Regions from separate parts of the Burkholderia sp. PvR073 genome, predicted to be linked through region 2. Evidence: riboswitches for the same ligand, from Rfam matches in the RefSeq annotation. Region 2 holds a riboswitch; the other holds the start of a gene.
What was found. Region 2 has a riboswitch for cobalamin ahead of cobA (uroporphyrinogen-III C-methyltransferase). Riboswitches for the same ligand answer to the same signal wherever they lie in the genome.
Positions count from the first base shown of each region.

Region 1 (15,520 bases), on a different contig from region 2:
CACGTCTGCAGCGTTGCCGTGTCGATGCCCGTGTAGTCCGACAGCTTCCGCACGGCGGCCGGGTCGGCATGCGGCACGTTGCGCAGTGCCTTCAGGTAATCGGTGCGCGCGAACTGCGCGACTTCCTCGATGAACGTGCCGAGATCGGCCGGCGCCGGCTTGACGCCGAGTTTTTTGTGATACCACGCGTCGGCCGCCGCGGTCGGCAGCGCGCCGACCGGGTTGCCGGCCTGCCGATAGTCGAGGATCGACGACTGCAGCGTGACGCCGTTCAGATCGACGCCGTCCTCGTGCAGCTTGTACGCGAGCACGCAGCTGCGCGCGGTGCCATACGACTCGCCGAACAGGTATTTCGGCGAATTCCAGCGGTTGTTCTTCGTCAGATAGCGCTTGATGAACTGCTTCAGCGAATCCGCATCCTGGTCGACGCCCCAGAAATTGCGGTTCTTGTTCGGCGCGACGGCCGCCGAATAGCCGGTGCCGACCGGATTGATGAACACCAGGTCGCTGTGGTCGATCATGCTGTCCGGGTTGTCTTCCATCTGGTACGGCGCAGGCGGCGTGAACCCCGGCATCGACGTCTTGATGCGCTTCGGCGCGAACGAGCCGAGCAGCACGAACACCGACGACGAACCGGGCCCGCCGTTGTAGAAGAACGTGACGGGCCGCGTTTCTTCCTTCGCGCCGTCGGCCGTGAATGCGACGTAGAAGATCTTCGCGGCCGGCTGCGAACTGCTCGGGTCGACCGTCACGAGATGGCCGACCGTCGCCGTGTACGCAATCCGCTTGCCGCCGATCAGGATCGTGTGGTGCGTGATCGCAGCCGCTTCGGTCGTGTCGGTCACCGAGTCGTCGGGACCGTTGCCGTACGCGACCGGATCGAAGAACGGCTGGTCGCGGCCGTGGCTCAGCGCGACGGGATTGATGGTCGGCGGCACGCTATGCGAATTGTGGTCGCCGTGATGCAGCGGATACACGCCGCCGGAAGATGCGGAATCGATGCCCATCGTGCTGCTCCTGGAGGTGAAAAAAGACGCGGGCAGGGAACCCGCGTCACATGGAAAGGCCTGTGCCGGCGTGTCAGCGCGATGGCTTGCGCGCGAGGATCGCCGCGAGTTTCGCGCCGTCGGGGCTGCCGAGGCCCGTGCACGCGTCCCAGCCGGACGCGGCCGCATACGTGCCGTTCGAGCCCTTCGTGATGTCGCGCAGCGTGCCCGGATTCTTGTACAGCGCGGGATTGATCCAGCCGGCCGATGCGCCGGCCGCCGCGTTGATCCGGGCGATCAGCGCGGCCCACAACGGCGCGACCGCGCTCGTGCCGCCCATCACCGCGGGCGTTCCCGCGATCGACACTTCGTAGCCCGTTTGCGGCGACGCATCGCCGGCGACGTCCGGCACGCCGCGCTTCGCGAGCGGCCTGCTGCTGCCGTCGGCGAGCGTGACGGTCAGCCCCTTCTGCCAGGCCGGCACGTCGAACATCGTGCTGACGCCGCCGCCACCCGCGCCGCCACCGGCCGTCTCGTCGTTCCACGTGATCTCGCTGCGAATGCCCTGCCCCGGCAGCGCATCGAGCTGCGTGCCGCCGCAGCCGAGCACGTACGGGCTCGACGCCGGGAAGTCGACGTGATCGGCGCCGTCCTGCAGCCCGTCGCCCGAGCCGCTGTCGCCCGACGCCGCGCACACCGTGATCCCCTGCGCGGCGGCGGCCTGCAGCACGCGGTTGAACGCATGGGCCGACTGCGCCTGCCAGATCGCTTCCGGGCCGCCCCAGCTGATCGAGATCACGGACGGCCGGTTGGTCTTGTCTGTGACCGCCGCGTTGACGGCCTGAATGAAGCCCGCGTCGCTGTTCGGCGCGAAGTAGACCGCGATCTTCGCGGCCGGCGCGATCGCACCGGCGATCTCGATGTCGAGCGCGACTTCGCCGTCCGGGCCGTTCGCGTCGCCGGTCGGCGTGTTGCGGCCGGTGCCGACGTTCACGTCGACGAGCGTCGGCGGCTTGTCGATCCCGAGCCCGCGGAAATACTGCTGGATATCGGTCGCGCGATAACCGCCGCCGAGTTCGACGATCGCGATGCATTGCCCGGCGCCATCGCCGGCCGGAAAGCCGTACAGCGACGCGAGCTGGGGCGGCGTGAACGTGACGGCGGTGGCGCCGCGCGCGGGCTTGAACGGCGGCCGCAGCCGGAAGTGCGGCCGCGCCTGCGGCCGGCTGTCGAGGCCGAGCACGGCCGTGACGACATCGCCGAGCTCGTCCGGCAGCGCGATCGGGCCCGAGCGGCCGCGGTACTGGCCGATCGAGCGATGCTCGAAACGCTCGAGCTTCACGCTGAATGCCGCCTCGAACTGCTGGATCGTGCCGGACAGCACGACGACGCTTTCCACCGGATCGACGCGATCGACCGTCAGCTGGTGACGGTGCGCGAAGTCCTCGGTCTTGCGAATGTCGTCGGGATTGGCGGAGAAACGCTGCGCGAAGGCGTCGCGCGACAGCGGTTTTGCGTCGGTGTCGCCAGCGGCGAGCTGATTGACCAATGCGTCGAGTTGCCCTTCTTCCTGCCGCCGCAACATGATCGTGACGTGGATGCGTTCTGCCGGATCGCACTGACCGAGACACTTGGACTCGGCGACGATGCGGGGTTCACGGTCGGCTTGAAGATGCCTTGCCATGTTCTGACCCTCCTTGGTATCGCGTTGCACGGGCGTTGCACGGAACAGCCAGGAAATCGGACAGGGCCGGCGGCAGACGGTTCCGTCCGGTCGTCGGTTCGCGGCAGCGCGAAGTCAAAGGAAGTTTAGAACAGTCAGATGATTTGCGCGCGTGCCCTGTCGTTGTCGGGGCCGGCGCGCGAAGGCCGGCATTGCGCGCGGCCCCGCGTTCGTTGGTGCACTGCACCGCGCGATGCGGTGCAGTGCGATGGTGCGGCTCAGTCCATCGACAGGCGCAGCGCGAAGCCAATCAGCGCCGCCGAGAAGGTCCAGCGCTGCACCGTCTGCGCGAGCGGATGCGCGCGCATCCACGCCGCAATGCGCGACGCGCCGAACACGCATGCGAGGTCGAAACACACGCCGGCCGCGACGAGCATCGCGCCAAGTTCGAACATCTGCCACACGACGGGCCCGGCCTCGGGCCGCACGAATTGCGGCAGCAGCACCGAGCAGAACAGCAGCGCCTTCGGGTTCAGCAGGTTCGTCAGCAGCCCCTTGAAGAACGACTGACGCAGCTCGCCCGCGGCGGCCGCGTCGCCGTCACCGAGCGCGAACACCGGCGAGCGGAACACCTGGATCGCGACATACGCGAGATACAGCGCGCCACCGTAGCGGATCGCTTCATACAGCCACGGCGCGCTGCGAATCAACGCCGCGACGCCGCAGGCGGACAGCGTCACGTGCGCGGTGCGCGACAACGACAGGCCGGCCGCCGCCGCCATGCCCGGTCGCACGCCGCGACCGATGCTGGTCTGCAGCACGAGCGCCATGTCGGGGCCCGGCACCGCGTAGATGGCCGCCAGCGCGGCGAGATAAATCAACAGCAAATGCGTGGAAATCATGGTCTGCCCCCGTCCTTCAATGACGATATGTTGCCGCTGAAGGTGGAGGGATTATTGGCCTTCTGTGTCCGAGAATTGGCGATCCATAGCGGAATCCGCCACAATCCTGAAACTACAACACGGATTCCGCCAACATGATCGAACTCGACAAAACCGATCGCGCGATTCTCGCCGCGGTGCAGCGCGACGGCCGCCTGCCGATCGCGCGCCTCGCCGATTCCGTCGGCCTGTCCGAGACGCCGTGCGCACGGCGGCTGAAACGTCTCGAAAACGACGGCTACATCGAGCGCTACCGCGCGCAGCTGTCGCGCCAGGCGCTCGGCTACGGCGTCGTCGCGTTCGTGCTCGTGCGGTTCGCGACGCACGACCGCAAGGTCGCCGACCGGTTCGAACGGGAAGTGCTCGCCATCGAGCGGATCCTCGCGTGCCACAACGTCGCGGGCACGGCTGATTACCTGCTGCAGGTGGTCGCGCGCGATCTCGACGACTACGGCACGTTCATTCGCGATTCGCTGCGGATGCTGCCCGGCGTGACGTCGATCGAATCCGCGCTGTCGCTGCGGGAGGTGAAGCACGACGCGGGGTTGCCGGTGCCGTGATGCGGCGGGCCAACGGCGGGAAGCGGCACGTTACCGCACGCGCCCCGTCACATCGACGCGCATCGATGTGGGCGGTTGGCCGCCCGCTGCGTAACACTTGTTCACCTGTTTGACGCCGCTGGCCCTCACACGGCGTCGGGCGCCTGGTGCGCGTGTTCGAGATCCTCGAGAAACGCCTCCACGAGCGGATTGCCGCGCCCGTCGCGCGCGACGACCATGTGGAACGTGACGTCGTAGCGCAACTCCTCCGGATTGAGCGGCGCGAGCAGCCCCTGCGCGACGTACGGCGCCGCGAAGTGCTGCGGCAGGTAGCCGAGGTGATGGCCCGACAGGATCAGCAGCGCGACGGCCTCCATGTTGTCGGCGGTCGCGGTCACGCGGTCGGGCGTCGTCGACATCTGCGCCTCCGGCAACGGATACGAGCGCCACGCCCACTCGAATCCCGCGACGTCGGCCGGCGTCAGCGCGCCAGCGACGTCGAACAGCGGATGGCCGCGCCCGCAATACGCGATCTGCCGCTCAATGAACAGCGGCGTGTAATGCAGCGACGGCACGCGATGCCAGAAATAGCCGACGGCAATCTGGATCTCGTCGCTCAGCAGCTTCTCCTCGAGATCGCCCGGCGCGCGCACCGAGATCGAGAAGCGCACGGCCTGGTCGCGCGCGCGGAACGCGGCGATCGCCTCGGCGATCCGCGCGTTCTGGCTGATCGGCGTATGGCCGATCAGGCCGATGTTCAGCGTGCCGACCAGTTGGCGGTCCATGTGCCGCGCCGCCATCCCGAATTCGTCGAGCGCCGCGAGCAGCTTGCGACTCATCGCGTGGAACCGCTCGCCCTTCGGCGTGAGCCGGAAGCCGCTGCGGCCGCGTTCGCAGAGCCGGTAGCCGAGCCGTGTCTCGAGCGACGACAGCTGCGCGCTGATCGTCGACTGGCCGACGTTCAGCATCACCTGCGCGGCCGACACGCCGCCCGCGTCCGTGACCGCGAGAAACACGCGGATCAACCGCAGATCGAGGGTCGACAGATTCCCCAGCACGCTATTCCCCTTCCATACATCGATGAAAATCGATGTTTACGTCGATATCTTCGCATTCTTCTTTGCGGTCGGACGCGTAAGACTATGCGCCAGACCGCGTCGCATGATACGGCAACCCCACATCGGAAGAGACACCATGAACGACCACACCCATTTCCAGCCGCTCGGCGGCAATGAAATGCCGCGCTGCGGCGGCATCGCGACGATGATGCGCCTGCCGCACGTGGCGAGCGCCGCGGGCCTCGACGCATGCTTCGTCGGCGTCCCGTTCGATCTCGGCACCTCCAACCGCACCGGGGCACGCTTCGGCCCGCGCCAGATCCGCACCGAATCCGTGCTGCTGCGCCCGTACAACATGGCCACGCGCGCCGCGCCGTTCGATTCGCTGCAGATCGCCGACATCGGCGACGTCGCGATCAACCCGTACAACCTGCACGACTCCATCGCGCGCATCGAGGCCGCATACGACGCGATCCTCGAGCACGACTGCAAGCCGATCACGCTCGGCGGCGACCATACGATCGCGCTGCCGATCCTGCGCGCGATCCACCGCAAGCACGGCAAGGTTGCATTGATCCACGTCGATGCGCACGCCGACGTGAACGATACGATGATGGGCGAAAAGATCGCGCACGGCACGCCGTTCCGCCGCGCGGTCGAGGAAGGCCTGCTGCATGGCGACAAGGTCACTCAGATCGGCCTGCGCGGCACCGGCTACGCCGCGGAGGATTTCGACTGGTGCCGCGAGCAGGGCTTCCGCGTCGTCCAGGCCGAGGAATGCTGGAACAAGTCGCTCGCGCCGCTGATGGACGAAGTGCGCGCGCGCGTCGGCGACACGCCCGTCTACATCAGCTTCGACATCGACGGCATCGATCCGGCCTACGCGCCCGGCACCGGCACGCCGGAAATCGCCGGCCTCACGGTGCCGCAGGCGCTCGAGATCATCCGTGGCGCGAAGGGGCTGAACATCGTCGGCTGCGATCTCGTCGAAGTCGCGCCGCCGTACGACCCGTTCGGCACCACGGCGCTGCTCGGCGCGAACCTCGCGTACGAGCTGCTGTGCGTGCTGCCCGGCGTCGCATACCGCGACTGATCCGGCCGCGCGACCGATTCCAAATCAGAGGATTCCAGAGGAGCACAAAAACAGATGGGGACTTCCGTCAAACAACCGAAGCGGGCGGCGCTCGCGTCGTTCGTCGGCACCACGATCGAGTGGTACGACTTCTACAGCTACGCGACCGCCGCCGCCATCGTGTTCGGGCCGCTGTTCTTTCCCGGTGAAAATCGCTTCGTCAGCCTGCTCGCGTCGTTCGGCTCGTTCGCGGTCGGCTTCTTCGCGCGGCCGCTCGGCGGCGTGATGTTCGGCTATCTCGGCGACCGCTTCGGCCGCAAGCGTTCGCTGCTCGCGACGCTGATGCTGATGGCCGTGTCGACGGTCGCGATCGGCCTGCTGCCGACCCACGCCCAGGCCGGCGTGATCGCACCGATCCTGCTCGTGCTGATGCGCGTGCTGCAAGGCATCGCGGTCGGCGGCGAATGGGGCGGCGCGGTGCTGCTCGCCGGCGAGCATGCGCCCGAAGGCAAGCGCACGTTCTTCGCGTCGTTCGCGCAGCTCGGCAGCGCGAGCGGCCTGATCCTGTCGATGCTCGCGTTCGGCGCGATCAGCACGCTGTCCAGGGACGACATGATGAGCTGGGGCTGGCGCGTGCCGTTCCTCGCGAGTTCCGTGCTGCTGGTGGTCGGCTTCGTGATCCGCGCGAGCGTGTCGGAGTCGCCCGAGTTCGAGGAAGTCAGGAAGAGCGGCAACACCGCGCAAAACCCGGTGCGCGAAGCGCTCAAGTACTGGCCGCTGCTGCTGCTCGCGATCGGCGCGAACGTGTACGGGATCGCCGGCGTGTATTTCAGCAACATCTTCATGATCAGCTACGCGACGCAGTTCCTGTCGCTCGACCGGTCGATGGTGCTGCATTGCATGACCCTCGTCGCCGTGCTGCAGTTCGTCGTGCAGCTCGCCGCCGCGTTCCTCGCGCAGCGCTTCGGCACGACGCGCGTGCTGCTGATCACCGGCGCCTGGGCCGCGATCGTGCCGTTCGTGATGCTGCCGCTCGTGCACATGGGCACGCCGCTGTCGATCACGGTCGGCGTCGGCCTCGCGACGCTCGCGGAATCGGGCTACTACTCGGTGGTCGCCGGTTTCGTCAGCGGCATCTTCATCGCGCGCATCCGCTACACGGCGATCTCGATCGCGTACCAGGTGTGCGGCGCGATCGCCGGCGGCCTGACGCCGCTCGTCGCCACGCTGATCGCGCAGAACGTCGCGCCGCAATGGTGGCCGCTCGCGATCCAGTACACGAGTGCCGCCGTGCTGTCGTCGCTGTGCGTGTGGCTGATCTCGCGCCGCGTCAGCATCGACGATGCGGGCGCGCCGCGTGAAGCGCTGCCGCGCGGCGCTCGCACCGCCTGACGCACCACCCGACGGGCGGCCTCCCGGGCCGTCCTCCCCCCTACACAATCATTCAGGGCCTGCTGCGACGCTGTCGCGGCAGGCTTGCGCACGCCCCGGCCTCGCGGCCGTGCGCCAGGAGACACTGCCGTCATGAACCGCCCCGACACCCTCGCGCTCGACCGCGCCGAACCGGCCGGTCTCGAGATCGAGCATCGCTCGATCGACTACATCCCCGAAACCGAACGCCACGCGAAACTCGCGAGCCAGGGCCCGTTCTGGTTCCTCGGCAACTTCCATTTCTTCACGATCTCGATCGGCTTCGTCGGGCCCGGCATGGGGCTGTCGGCCGGCTGGACCACGCTCGCCGGCGCGCTCGGCATCATGTTCGGCACGCTCTTCATGGCGTTCCACGGTTCGCAGGGCCCGGAGATGGGCCTGCCGCAGATGATCCAGTCGCGCGCGCAGTTCGGCTATCGCGGCGTGATCGTCGCGCTGCTCGCGACGTTGTTCGTGTTCGTCGGCTTCAACGTCGTGAACGTGTCGCTGATTGTCGACGGCGTGCATAACGTGTTCGGGATCGACGGCGGATTCGTCGCCGTCGCGGCCGTGTCGATCGGCGCGCTGCTCGCGATCTACGGCCACGACCTGATGCACCGCACCTTCAAGTGGGCGCTGGTCGCGACGCTGCCGCTCTATGCACTCGTCACGCTCGCGGTCGCCTTCGGCCACGCGGCGCCCGCGCAGGCGGGCACCGCCGCCGCGCCGGGCTTCAACTGGATCGCGTTCGCGACGCAGTTCGCGATCGCCGCGAGCTACAACATCTCGTATGCGCCCTACGTGTCCGATTATTCGCGCTACCTGCCGAAACACACGAGCCGCGCGAAGTTGATCGCGGTGATCTTCGCCGGCGCGTCGCTGTCGGGCGCGTGGATGATCGGGCTCGGCGCATGGCTCGCGCAGACGCTGCACGCGGCCGATGCGCTGGTCGCGATGAACGACGTCGGCACGTCGCTCGCACCCGGCCTCGGCAAGCTGATCGCGATCGTGTCGATCGCCGGCTTCCTGCCGATCATCGCGCTCAATGCGTACAGCGCGATGCTGACCGTGCTCACCGGCGTCGATTCGCTCGTGCCGATCAGGCCGACCCGGCGCGCGCGCGTCGTGTCGATCGTTGCGATCAGCGCATTTGTGCTCGGCTGCGTGTTCGCGATCCGTGGCAACGGCATCGCGCTGCTGCAGACGTTCCTCACGCTGATGCTCTACTTCCTCGTGCCGTGGACCGCGGTGAACCTCGTCGACTATTTCTTCGTGCGCCGCGGCCGCTACGCGATCGCGCACTTCTTCACGCCGCGCGGCCTGTACGGTGCGTGGCAACTGCGCGGCATCCTGTCGTACCTGATCGGCTTCGCGGCGATGGTGCCGTTCTTCTATGTGTTCGACGCCGAAGCGAACCGCGAGGTGTTCGTCGGCCCGTTCGCGCGGATGCTCGGCGGCGTCGATCTCGCGTGGCTCGTCGGGCTGGTGGTCGCGGGCGGCGTCTACGGGCTGCTGTCGCGCTCGCTCGACCTCGACCACGAGCGGCGCGTGATCGCCCAAACACCCGCGCCCGACGCGCCGGCCGCCACGGCGGCGCAGGGAGACGCACGATGAACGGTCCGCGCATTCGCATCGTCCAGTCGGCACTGCGCGACGGCGACGTTACCGGCAATCTCGCAAAAGCGCTCGCGATCATCGCCGCCGCGCGCGGCGCAACCGACCTCGTCGTGTTCTCCGAAACTTACGCCAGCGGCTTTCCGACGCCCGACGACGTCGCTCGGCTGGCCGAGCCGCTCGACGGGCCGTCCGTCATCGCGGTACGCGATGCCGCACGCGATGCGGCGGTCGCCGTCGCGTTCGGCTTCCCGGAACGCGACGGCTCGCGCTTCTTCAACACAGCGCTGCTGATCGATGCGAACGGTGACGTGCTGTTGCGCTACCGGAAGACCCATCTGTACGAATCCGACCTCGGCGTGTTCGAGGCCGGCGACGCGTTTCCGGTCTGCACGTGGCATGGGATGCAGGTCGGCCTGCTGATCTGCTTCGATCTCGAGTTTCCGGAAACGGCGCGCGCGCTCGCGCATGCCGGGGCCGAACTGATCGTGATACTCGACGGCATGATGAACCCGTACGGCGACGTGCATCGCCGGATGATCCCGGTGCGCGCGCTGGAAAACCAGCTCTACGTCGCGATGGCGAACCGGGTCGGCGCCGGCGACCGCTACACGTTCAGCGGCACGAGTCTCGTCGCAGCCCCCGACGGCACGTGCATCGCGGTCGCGCCCGGCGATCGGGAAGCGATCGTCGACGTCACGCTCGATCCCGCGGCGATTCGCGATGCACGCGCGGCGTTCCGCTACGTCGACCTCGCCGCGGTGCCGCTCAGCGCGGCGACGCGGCGCAATTGACGCGAACGGCCCGGCGGTTGGGGGATGACCCGCGACGATCCGGCATCGTGGCGACAGCGCCGTCCGCGCTCCCGCGTCACGGCGCGCGATTGCGCAGCGTCTTCGCGGCGGCGACCATGTTCGTCAGCGCCGGAATCACTTCCGCCCACTGGCGCGTCTTCAGCCCGCAGTCCGGGTTCACCCACAGGCGTTCCGCCGGAATCCGCTCGGCCGCCTTCTTCATCAGGCCGACGATGTGATCCTGCGTCGGGATGTTCGGTGAATGGATGTCGTACACGCCCGGCCCGATCTCGTTCGGATACCTGAAGTTGTCGAATGCGTCGAGCAGTTCCATGTCCGAGCGCGACGTCTCGATCGTGATCACGTCCGCGTCCATGTCGGCGATCGACGCGATGATGTCGTTGAACTCCGAATAGCACATGTGCGTGTGGATCTGCGTGTCGTCCTGCACGCCGTTCGCGGTGATGCGGAACGATTCGACCGCCCACTTCAGGTACTCGCCCCATTGCGCGCGGCGCAGCGGCAGCCCCTCCCGCAGCGCGGCCTCGTCGATCTGGATCACGCGCACGCCGGCCTTCTCGAGATCGAGCACTTCGTCGCGGATCGCGAGCGCGAGCTGATAGCACGACACCGAGCGCGGCTGGTCGTCGCGCACGAACGACCAGTTCAGGATCGTCACCGGACCGGTCAGCATGCCCTTCATCGGCTTGTTCGTCAGCGACTGCGCGTACGTGATCCATTCGACCGTCATCGCCTTCGGACGGCTGATGTCGCCGAACAGGATCGGCGGCTTCACGCAGCGCGAACCGTACGACTGCACCCAGCCGAACTGGCTGAATGCGTAGCCGTCGAGCTGCTCGCCGAAGTATTCGACCATGTCGTTGCGCTCGGCTTCGCCATGCACGAGCACGTCGAGTTCGAGCGATTCCTGTTCGCGCACGCTGCGCTCGATCTCGGCCTGCATCGCCGCGCGGTAGCCGGCTTCATCCAGCGCGCCGGACTTGAACTGGCTGCGCGCCTGGCGAATTTCGGCGGTCTGCGGGAACGAGCCGATCGTCGTCGTCGGGAAGGCCGGCAGGTTCAGGCGTGCCGACTGCTTCGGCGCGCGCTGCGTATAGGGGCTCGCGCGGTTGCCGAGCTGCGCGTCGATGCGCGCGATCGCGGCCTTCACCGCCGGATTGTTCACGCGCGGCGAACGGCGGCGTGAGTCGATCGCGGCGGCGTTGGCGGCAAGCGCGTCGGCCACCTTGTCGCGGCCTTCATTCAGCGCCGTCGCGAGCACTTTCAGTTCGTCGAGCTTCTGCAGCGCGAACGCGAGCCACGAACGGATCTCCGTGTCGAGCTTCTCTTCGCTCGCGAGATCGACCGGCACGTGCAGCAGCGAGCACGACGGCGCGACCCACAGGCGATCGCCCAGTTGCTTCGCGAGCGGCTCGAGCCAGTCGAGCGTCGCGCTCAGGTCCGTCTTCCAGATATTGCGGCCGTTGATCGCGCCCACCGACAGCACGCGGTCGGCCGGCAGTTCGCGCACGAGCGCGTCGACTTCGTCGCGGGCGTTGATCGCGTCGACATGCAGGCCGTCGACCGGCAGCGACGCCGCGAGCGTCAGGTTGTCCCGAAGCGGGCCGAAGTACGTGGCGAGCAGCAGCTTGATACGGCGCGTTTCCAGCGCCGCATACGCGGTGCGGAATGCCTGACGCCATTCGGCGTCGAGCTCGGTGACGAGGATCGGTTCGTCGATCTGCACCCATTCGACGCCCTGCGCGGTCAGCGTGTCGAGCAGCGCGCCATACACTGGCAGCAGCTTCGGCAGCAGCGCGAGGCGATCCGAATCGTCCTTCGCCTTGCCGAGCCACAGGTACGTGACGGGGCCGAGGATCACCGGCTTCGTGGCGACGCCCAGCGCCCGAGCTTCGGTCAGTTGCTGAAGCAGGCACGACGGATCGAGCGAAAAGTTCGTGTCCGCGTGGAATTCCGGGACGATGTAATGGTAATTCGTGTCGAACCACTTCGTCATTTCGCCGGCGGAAACGCCGCCGCAGCACGCTGCATGCTCGTCCACCGCTTGCGCCGAACGGCCGCGCGCGACGCGGAAATAGTTGTCGAGCACGTCGCCGTGGAAGCCCTGCACGCGCTTCGGCAGGTTGCCGAGCGTAAAGCTCATGTCGAGCACCTGGTCGTAGAACGAGAAATCGCCGATCGGCGCGAGATCGAGGTCGCGCTGGTCGTTCCAGTGACGCTCGCGCAGCTCGGCGCCGAGTGCCTTCAGCTCGTCGCGCGACGATTCGCCCTTCCAGTAGCGTTCGAGACCGAACTTGAGTTCGCGCTTCGCGCCGACGCGCGGAAAACCGAGATTGTGTGTCGTAACCATGAAGCTGCCGTCCAGAGAGAAATTGAAGATCCGGCAGCCATCATAGGGATTTCATCTCATGAAATAAAATGGCATTATTTCATTCATCCATTAAATTCTTTCATGTGTTTGCGGAGTGAGCGATATCCATGCTGGAACGATTCCATCTCGTCGTGATCCGTGAAGTCGAGCGCCAAGGCTCGTTGACTGCAGCCGCCAATGCGCTGCACCTCACGCAATCGGCGCTCAGCCATACCGTCCGGAAGATCGAGCAGCAGCTCGGCACGCCGATCTGGGATCGGGAGGGCCGCGGCCTGCGGCTGACGCAGGGCGGGCAATATCTGCTGAAGCTGGCGAACCGGCTGCTGCCGCAGTTCGAGCTCGCCGAGGAGCGGATGAAGCAGTATGCAAAGGGCGAGCGCGGCACGCTGCGCATCGGGATGGAATGCCATCCGTGCTACCAGTGGCTGCTGAAGGTCGTGTCGCCGTACCTGTCGCGCTGGCCGGACGTCGACGTGGACGTGAAGCAGCGCTTCCAGTTCGGCGGCATCGGCGCGCTGTTCGGCCATGACATCGACGTGCTCGTGACGCCCGACCCGCTGAACAAGCCGGGGCTGCGCTTCGATCCCGTGTTCGATTACGAGCAGGTGCTGGTGGTCGCGGATGCGCACCGATTCGCGAACGCCGACTACGTGACGCCCGAACAGCTGACCGACGAGGTGCTGATCACCTACCCGGTCGAGACCGACCGGCTCGACATCTACAACCAGTTCCTGACGCCGGCCGGCATCGTGCCGCGGCGCCACAAGTCGATCGAGACGACCGACATCATGCTGCAGATGGTGGCGAGCGGGCGCGGCGTGGCCGCGCTGCCGAGATGGCTTGCCGACGAATACGCGGACCGGATGCCGGTCGTGCCGGTCAAGCTCGGGACAAAGGGCATCGCGAAACAGATCTTCCTCGGCATCCGCGAGGCGGATGCGTCGATCGACTATCTGGCCGCATTCGTCGCGCTGGCGCGCGAATCGACGTGGAGCGCGCCGCGCATGCTGCGCTAGGCGCGCCCCGATGCCATGCGCGTCAGGCGGCGCGCATGCCGGTGCGTTCGCCGCGTTCGACCCATGCGCCGAACAGCAGGCCGATCGTCGTCCACATGATCGCCTGCATGCCGATCGCGGCGACGCGGAACTTCCACAGCACCGCGGCCGGGAATTCGGCCGGCACTTCATCGATCGACGGCAGCCCGATCTGCACGGCCGCGATGATCGCGACGAACGTGAGGCCCCCGACGATCGATGCGTTCCACGGGCCGAGCTTCGCCAGCAGATGACGACGCACGCTGACCGAGAACACCATCGTCGCGATCGAGATCGCGATCATCAGGAAGAACAGGCCCGTGCGATAGCCGATCGTGTCGTGGTCGCCGACCGCCGGCGGATTGGCCGGGTACTTGATGTTCGGCACGATCACGAGCGCGACGAACGCCGCCGCCGCGAGCCATGCCGCGAGCGGCCGCGCCGGGAGGCGGCTGCCTCGCCCGTATGCAAACGCGAAGACCAGCGAGAACAGCCCGCCGAATGCCGCGCCGTAGGTCACGACGCCCGTCAGCAGGCCGACGCCGGCCTGCGTGTGGCGGCTGACCAGTTCGGGCTCCGGCGCTTCGCCGTTGGCCGCTTCGGTTTTTTCTTCGAAGGAGATTGCCTGATCGACTTGCGGTTCGCCGACGATTCTGGCGAAACCGAACGTGAGGAGGCCTGCGGCGATGCCTGCGAGCATCCCGCGCATGAGCAGCTTTCCGACCATCGTGTACTCCGCGTCAGTGGCAGGGAAAGCCGAGCAGATGGCGGCCGTCGTGGACGAACTCGTGCACGTACATGCCCGGCACGAGCGACGTCGCCCCCTGTTCCGCACCGACGAAATAGAGCGCGAGTAACAGGATCAGGCCGACGAAGATGGCCCACGGCAACAGTTCGCGGACGGGAATGGGCGCCGGCACGACGACCGGCTTCAGCACTGCTTCGCTCATGGATGCACCTCAGGGGAATCGCGCCCCGACAAAAGTTGGATGGAATACGAAGGCAGGTCTGGCTTCCGGGATTGAAGATCCGCGGTTACAGTGGCGCGACCGCGCCGGGCTTGCACCGGCTTCCGCCCTTCGTATCGGGCGAATTGTACGCGCGAACGTTCGCGTGTTGAAGGCCCGCGCACCACGGGCGCGGCCGTTCCGAACCCTCCGGCCATCGACATGACCCAACCTGCCTTGCTGCGCCTGATCGCGCATGCGCCGACCCGCGCGATGCGCGCCGGCGCGTTTCCCGCCGACGATCCGCTCGATGCACCCGGGCTCGCCGAGGCTGCCGCGCTGCGCGGGCGGTTCGCCGGCGCACCCGGCGCGATCGTGCTGTGCAGCCCCGCACGTTGTGCGCAGCAGACCGCCGACGCGCTCGGACTGCGCGCGGGCATCGACGATTCGCTGCGCGATGTCGACTACGGCCACTGGCACGGCAAGCGGCTGCACGACCTCGCGCGCGACCTGCCGGACGAACTTGGCGCCTGGATCGACGATCCGGCCGCGTCGCCGCACGGCGGTGAATCGTTCGAAGACGTCGCGCGCCGCGTCGGCGCATGGTTGAACGCACTGCCACGTCGTCGCGATATCGTCGCGATCACGCATGCGGCGATCGTTCGTGCGGCCATCGCGCACGTGCGCCGGATGGACGCGAAGGCGGCGACCCGCATCGACGTCGCGCCGCTGTCGTGCACGGTATTCGCCGCGTCGGGAGAGGGCTGGACGTCGATCACGGACGACGTTCGACGCGATGCCGATGCCGATGCGTAAGCCCGCCTGCTCACTATATGGAGAATGACGACGCCATTTTCTTACATGTCTGTAAGACAATGGTTCGTCCTCCCGACTGTCATCAAACTGACTGGTAGCGAAAGCTAGGATCGGCTGCGGTTACCTACGAGATGCCGCCATGAATCAACCTGCTTCGTCCGCCGCGAACCCTTCCGGCTCAACCGAACGTACCCGACAGGTCGGCTATGCCGTCTTTCTGCTGGTGCTCGTGATCGGCGCCGTCTATATTGCCA
Region 1 covers NZ_JBSRXO010000016.1:1,714-17,233, reverse strand. Annotated here, with positions in the region: gene ACVK00_RS31255 (S10 family peptidase) at 1-1,007, opposite strand, end outside; gene ACVK00_RS31250 (S53 family peptidase) at 1,081-2,670, opposite strand; gene ACVK00_RS31245 (LysE family translocator) at 2,928-3,551, opposite strand; gene ACVK00_RS31240 (Lrp/AsnC family transcriptional regulator) at 3,686-4,150, shown strand; gene ACVK00_RS31235 (LysR family transcriptional regulator) at 4,276-5,187, opposite strand; gene speB (agmatinase) at 5,324-6,280, shown strand; gene ACVK00_RS31225 (MFS transporter) at 6,335-7,651, shown strand; gene ACVK00_RS31220 (purine-cytosine permease family protein) at 7,784-9,283, shown strand; gene ACVK00_RS31215 (carbon-nitrogen hydrolase family protein) at 9,280-10,077, shown strand; gene metE (5-methyltetrahydropteroyltriglutamate--homocysteine S-methyltransferase) at 10,154-12,448, opposite strand; gene ACVK00_RS31205 (LysR family transcriptional regulator) at 12,577-13,485, shown strand; gene ACVK00_RS31200 (CbtA family protein) at 13,508-14,230, opposite strand; gene ACVK00_RS31195 (CbtB domain-containing protein) at 14,244-14,453, opposite strand; cobalamin riboswitch at 14,488-14,629, opposite strand; gene ACVK00_RS31190 (histidine phosphatase family protein) at 14,673-15,266, shown strand; gene ACVK00_RS31185 (inorganic phosphate transporter) at 15,406-15,520, shown strand, end outside.
Region 1: another riboswitch for cobalamin. It lies ahead of ACVK00_RS31195 (CbtB domain-containing protein); the one in region 2 lies ahead of cobA (uroporphyrinogen-III C-methyltransferase).

Region 2 (6,102 bases):
AGCGGATCAGCGCTTCGGCGGAGACGATCCGCGATGACGCGCCGGGCGCGACGATCGGCTGATAGCGCATGACAAATTGTCCGTTTGCCAGCGCTCGCCGTATCTGCGCCGGAAGCGCGGCCCAGCGTCGGTGCAGCATCAGCGCCCCGAGCCCCAGACAGCAGCCCGCCGCGCCGCCGGCGATCCCCAGCAGCCAGGCAGCGCGCCGACTGGCGCTCGCCAGCGCTCGCGGCGTCGCGACGACGATGGTGCACAGCGGCACCCGGGCCGAGCAGAATGATTTGCCGTCCCGAAACCCCGGCACCAGGCCGGCATCGACGTACTCCGGGACGCCGCCCTTGGCGAGTCCGATGACGAGCGCGGCCGGGCGGCCCCTGAGCCCGATCACGTAGTGCAGATCTGACGGCGGCGGCAGTACCCTGAAGGCGTCCAGATCCATCAGCAGGTTCGTCCTCCTTCCCGTGACCACGAGCCCCAGCGTCCCAGGGCTCGACAACAACGGAACGGTCCAGAAGGCCGACATCGCGTCGGTCAGCCGGAATGGCTGCTGCTTCGGGGAAAAGGGCCTCGGCAGCACGCCGAGCATCGTCATGCAGAGCAGATCGGCGCCCGACAGGCGTCCGACGTCCTTGACGTACTTCGACCGGACGGAAGCCGATCGCAACAGGCGCAGATCCTGCGGCGAGCAGTCCGCGTACGGCGATGCGTCCAAGTCGGCAAGCGTCGTGGCCGCCGAATCGAACACAACGTCGATCTGCTGCACGACTTGCGTCCCCAGCCCGGCAACCGATTGCGCCAGCACGGCCTTCGTGACATGCGGCCAGGCTCCCAGCGCCAATCCGGCCGAAACGACCAGCATGCCGATCGCGAGCGCATGGCCGGCCCCGCTGGAGGTTGTCCATCTGCGTACGTTCGCCATAGGCGCGGCACTTCGCGATGTAGTGGCCATCGCCCTGCAGGTCCGGCAGAGCGAGCCGATTTTGGTATGGATTTCGTCAGGCTCGTGCGACCGGCAGCCCGAAACTGAGCCTTGCTTGTGACTCTGGCCAGATAATTGCACACCAATTTACGACTGCGCAATGCATCGCCCCCGGATCGGGTCGCGAACGGATGCGGGCGCGATTCGCCGGCCCCGCGCCCGATACACGCTGTGCTATCGTATGCGCCGCGTTCGGTGCTCGCGCGCGCTCCTCCGGCGCACGCAGTTAAACGGGAAACAGGAGGCGGAAGTCCGCCCGGCCTGTGCTGTCCCCGCAACGGTACGCCGCCCGCGCGTCGCGGTTCCCCGCACGCGCCCAGGCTGCCCGCGATGCCACTGCCCTTCAGCGGGCGGGAAGGCTGCGGCCTGGCAAGCGGCCAGCCCGGATACCGGCCGACGCAAGGGGCGAGCCCGCTGCTCGCCGAACGCCCGATCCGCGGGGGACGGATGGGGTGCGCTTTCCGCCCGCGCTCGCGCGGGCTTCGCTCGATCCGTCATGCATTGCCTGTCCGCCGGCCGCCGATGTGCCGCTCGCTGTCCCCTTTCCACTGCCACGACACGGTGCGCGCCGTGCCGCGCCCGATGAGCCGCGCATGGCTCGTCGGCGCCGGCCCCGGCGACGCCGATCTGCTCACGCTGAAGGCCGTGCGCGCGATCGCCGCGGCCGACGTGCTGCTCGTCGACGATCTCGTGAACCCCGACGTGCTGCGCCACGCGCGCCCCGACGCACTGATCGAGCACGTCGGCAAGCGCGGCGGCCATGCGTCGACGCCGCAGGAAACGATCGTCGCCGCGATGCTCGCGCATCTGCGCGCGGGCCGCAGCGTCGCGCGGCTCAAGGGCGGCGATCCGTTCGTGTTCGGCCGCGGCGGCGAGGAATTGCTCGCGCTCGGCGCGGCCGGGTTCCCGGTCGAGATCGTGAACGGCATCACGGCCGGTATCGCCGCCCCGGCCGCGCTCGGCATTCCGGTCACGCATCGCGGCGACGCGCAGGGCGTGATCTTCGTCACGGGCCACGGCGCGGGCGCGGACGAACCCGACTGGCGCGCGCTGGCCGCGACGCGGATGACGATCGTGATCTACATGGGTATTCGCCGGCTCGACGCGATCGCGGCCGCGCTGCGTGATGGCGGCGTGGCCGGCGACACGCCGTGCGCGGTGATCGAGAACGCGACGCGTGACGGACAGCGGCACGTGCTCGCGACGCTCGACACGATCGTCGAGCGCGTGGGCGCGACCGGTATCGGTTCGCCCGCGATCGTCGTGATCGGCCGCGTCGCGGCGCTCGCCGACGATCCCGCGGTGCGCGCGGCGCTTGGCGGACGCGCATGATGCGCGTCGCGCTCGGCGTCGGTTTCCGCGCGGGCGTGACGGCCGCGCAACTCGATGCCGCGATCCGCGCGGCGCTGGCAAGCCACCCGGGCGCCGAGCCAGCCGTCGTCGCGACGCTCGCCGACAAGGCGCGTGCCCGGTCGCTGCGCACGCTGTGCGCGCGGCGCGGCTGGCCGCTCGTCGCGTTCGACGCGGCACAGCTCGCGCATTGCCCCGCACCGGCATTGAGCGGCCCGTCGGCTGCCGCGCTGGCGCGTTTCGGCGTCGCGGGCGTGGCCGAGCCATGCGCGCAACTCGCGGCGCCGCATGGCCGGCTGCTCGGCCCCAAATCCAGCCGGGACGGCGTGACGGTCGCGCTCGCCGGCCCGCTCTGAACCCTTTGTTTCGCTTTCGACAGGACGATTCCCGATGAAGACCGATGCCGAATCCCATCAGCGGATGGCCGAACGCCGCCGCGCCGGCCATGAAAAGAAGCAGGCTGCCGCCACCCAGGAAAAGGGCCTGCTGATCGTCAACACCGGCAACGGCAAGGGCAAGAGCACGGCCGCCTTCGGCATGGCCGTGCGCGTGCTCGGCCATGGCATGCGGCTCGGCGTCGTGCAGTTCATCAAGGGCGCGCTGCACACGTCCGAGCGCGACTTCCTCGGCGCGGTCGCGCAATGCGACTTCGTGACGATGGGCGACGGCTATACGTGGAATACGCAGAACCGCGACGCCGACGTCGCAACCGCGCGCAAGGGCTGGGACGAGGCGCGCCGGATGATCGAAAGCGGCGAGTACCGGATGGTGATCCTCGACGAGCTGAACACCGTGCTGAAGTACGAATACCTGCCGCTCGACGAAGTGCTCGCGACGCTCGTCGCGCGGCCGGATTCGGTGCACGTCGTCGTCACGGGCCGGCATGCGCCCGATGCACTGATCGATGCGGCCGACCTCGTCACGGAAATGCGGCTCGTCAAGCATCCGTACAAGGAACAAGGCGTGAAGGCACAGCCCGGCGTGGAGTTCTGAGCGATGCCGGCCTGCCCCGCGCTGTTCGTCAGCGCGCCCGCGTCCGGCCAGGGCAAGACGTCGGTGACGGCCGGCCTCGCGCGGCTGCACCGCCGGCTCGGCCGGCGCGTGCGCGTGTTCAAGACCGGGCCGGATTTTCTCGATCCGATGCTGCTCGAACGCGCGAGCGGCGCGCCCGTGCACGTGCTCGACCTCGGGATGGTCGGTGAAGCCGGCTGCCGCGCGCTGCTCGCCGATGCCGCGCGCGACGCGGACCTGATCCTGATCGAAGGTGTGATGGGGCTGTTCGACGGCACGCCGAGCAGCGCCGATCTCGCGGCCGCGTTCGGCGTGCCGGTCGTCGCGGTGATATCCGCGAAGGCGATGGCGCAGACGTTCGCGGCGATTGCGTTCGGGCTCGCGCGGTTCCGGCCGGAGGTGCCGTTCCACGGCGTGCTCGCGAACCGCGTCGGGTCGCCGCGACACGCGGAGCTGTTGCGGCAGGCGCTGCCGGACGACTTGCGCTGGCTCGGGCACGTGCCGGCCGATGCGGGCATCGCGCTGCCGGAACGGCATCTCGGCCTGCACCAGCCGGCCGACATCGGCGATCTCGACGCGCGGCTCGACCGTGCGGCCGACGTGCTCGCGCAGACGGCGCTCGCCGAATTGCCGCCTGCCGTCTCGTTCGCGGAACCGGCGGCCCGCGCCCCGCTGCCGCGCGCGCTCGCCGGCAAGCGAATCGCGATCGCGCGCGACGCGGCGTTCTCGTTCATCTATCCGGCCAATCTCGCGCTGCTCGATGCGCTCGGTGCGCAGTTGCGGTTATTTTCGCCGCTTGCCGACGAACCCGTGCCCGACGCGTGCGACGCGCTGTTCCTGCCGGGCGGCTATCCGGAACTGCATGCAGCGACGCTCGCGGCGAATGCCGTGGCCGCGCGGACGATTCGCGCACACGCGGCGGCCGGCCGGCCGATCGTCGCCGAATGCGGGGGAATGGTGTATCTGTGCGAGTCGCTGACCGACGTGGAAGGCGCGACGACATCGATGCTCGGGCTGCTGTCAGGCCATGCGACGATGCAGCGCCGGTTCGCGGCGCTCGGCATGCAGCAGCTGGACACGCGCAGCGGGCCGATGCGCGGTCATACGTTTCATTATTCGCGGCTCGACACGCCGCTGGCGCCGGTGGCGGCCGCCGCCCGGCCCGACGGGGAACCCGGCAGCGGCGAAGCCGTGTATCGCACGGGCTCGATCGTCGCGACGTACATGCACATGTACTGGCCGTCGAATCCGGATGCGGCGGTGGCGTTGTTCAGCGGGGATGGGTTCTGGTTCGGCACGAGCCGCGATTGAACCGAGACGGCCCCACCCCCGCATTCACCGTCACACCAGAAACGTCTCGGCCAGCTTGACCCAGTACGACGCGCCGGTCGGCAGTACCGCGTCGTTGAAGTCGTAGCCGGGGTTGTGCACCATGCAGCCGCCCTCGCCGTCACCGTTGCCGATGATCAGGTAGCAGCCCGGCCGCTTCTCGAGCAGGAACGCGAAATCCTCGCTGCCGGTGAGCGGCACCATCTCGTCGATCAGATTCGCTTCGCCCACCCATTCGCGCGCGACGCCGCGTGCGAACGTGGTCATCTGCGCATCGTTGACGAGCACCGGGTAGCGGCGCTGGTAGTCGATCGTCGCGGTCGCGCCGAACACAGCCGCCTGCGCATGAATGACTTCCTTGATGCGCGTCTCGAGCAGGTCGCGCACCTCGGGCTTCAGCGCGCGCACGGACAGGCGCATCTGTGCGCGATCGGGGATCACGTTCGGCGCGTCGCCCGCGTGGATCGCACCGACCGTGACGATCGCCATGTCGAGCGGCGACACGTTGCGCGACACGATCGTCTGCAGCGCGATGACGATCTGCGCGCACACGACGACCGAATCGATCGCCTTGTGCGGCACCGCGCCGTGGCCGCCGCGCCCCTGCACGTCGACGATCACGGTATCCGACGACGCCATGAACGGCCCCGGCAGGAAGCCGAACTTGCCCGTCGGGAAGCCCGGCATGTTGTGCATCGCGAAGATCGCGTCGCACGGGAACTGCTCGAACAGTCCGTCGTCGAGCATTTTCTTCGCGCCGCCAAGCCCTTCCTCGGCCGGCTGGAAAATCAGGTTCAGCGTGCCGGAAAAGCGCCGCTCGCGCGCCAGGTGCTTCGCGGCCGCGAGCAGCATCGCCGTGTGGCCGTCGTGGCCGCACGCATGCATCTTGCCGGGGATCGTGCTCTGGTATGGCAGGCCGGTCGACTCGTGGATCGGCAGCGCGTCCATGTCGGCGCGCAGGCCGAGGCGCTGCGTGCCGTTGCCGACCTTCAGCTGCGCGACCACGCCCGTGCCGCCGAGCCCGCGGTACACCGTATAGCCCCATGCCTGCAACTGCTCGGCAACGAGGTCGCTCGTCGCGAATTCCTCGAAGCCCAGTTCGGGGTGGGCGTGAATGCGGTGCCGGATCTCGATCATTTCGTCGGCGAGGCCTGCGGGGATCACGCTGTGCGTCACAGTGTCGTCTCCTGGGTTCAGTGGGGAATGTGCAGGCAAGGATAGTCCGTTGAGCGGCAACCGAACAGACAGAAAGTCGTCGCGGCGACAACCTGGAGTTGCTGGTCGATCATCTCAGCGCGTGAGAAATCGTCCGTCGGCGGAAACCGACCATCCGGGCGACTGCCGCGCCTGAGCCGGATTCGCGACACTGGGTGTACGGTCTCGATTTCTCAGGTGGGAAGGTGTGTTGATTGCCGTTAGACATTCCGGAATAA
Region 2 covers NZ_JBSRXO010000013.1:119,018-125,119, reverse strand. Annotated here, with positions in the region: gene ACVK00_RS29550 (EAL domain-containing protein) at 1-859, opposite strand, end outside; cobalamin riboswitch at 1,155-1,391, shown strand; gene cobA (uroporphyrinogen-III C-methyltransferase) at 1,562-2,311, shown strand; gene ACVK00_RS29540 (cobalamin biosynthesis protein) at 2,308-2,685, shown strand; gene cobO (cob(I)yrinic acid a,c-diamide adenosyltransferase) at 2,720-3,322, shown strand; gene ACVK00_RS29530 (cobyrinate a,c-diamide synthase) at 3,326-4,651, shown strand; gene ACVK00_RS29525 (M20 aminoacylase family protein) at 4,682-5,845, opposite strand.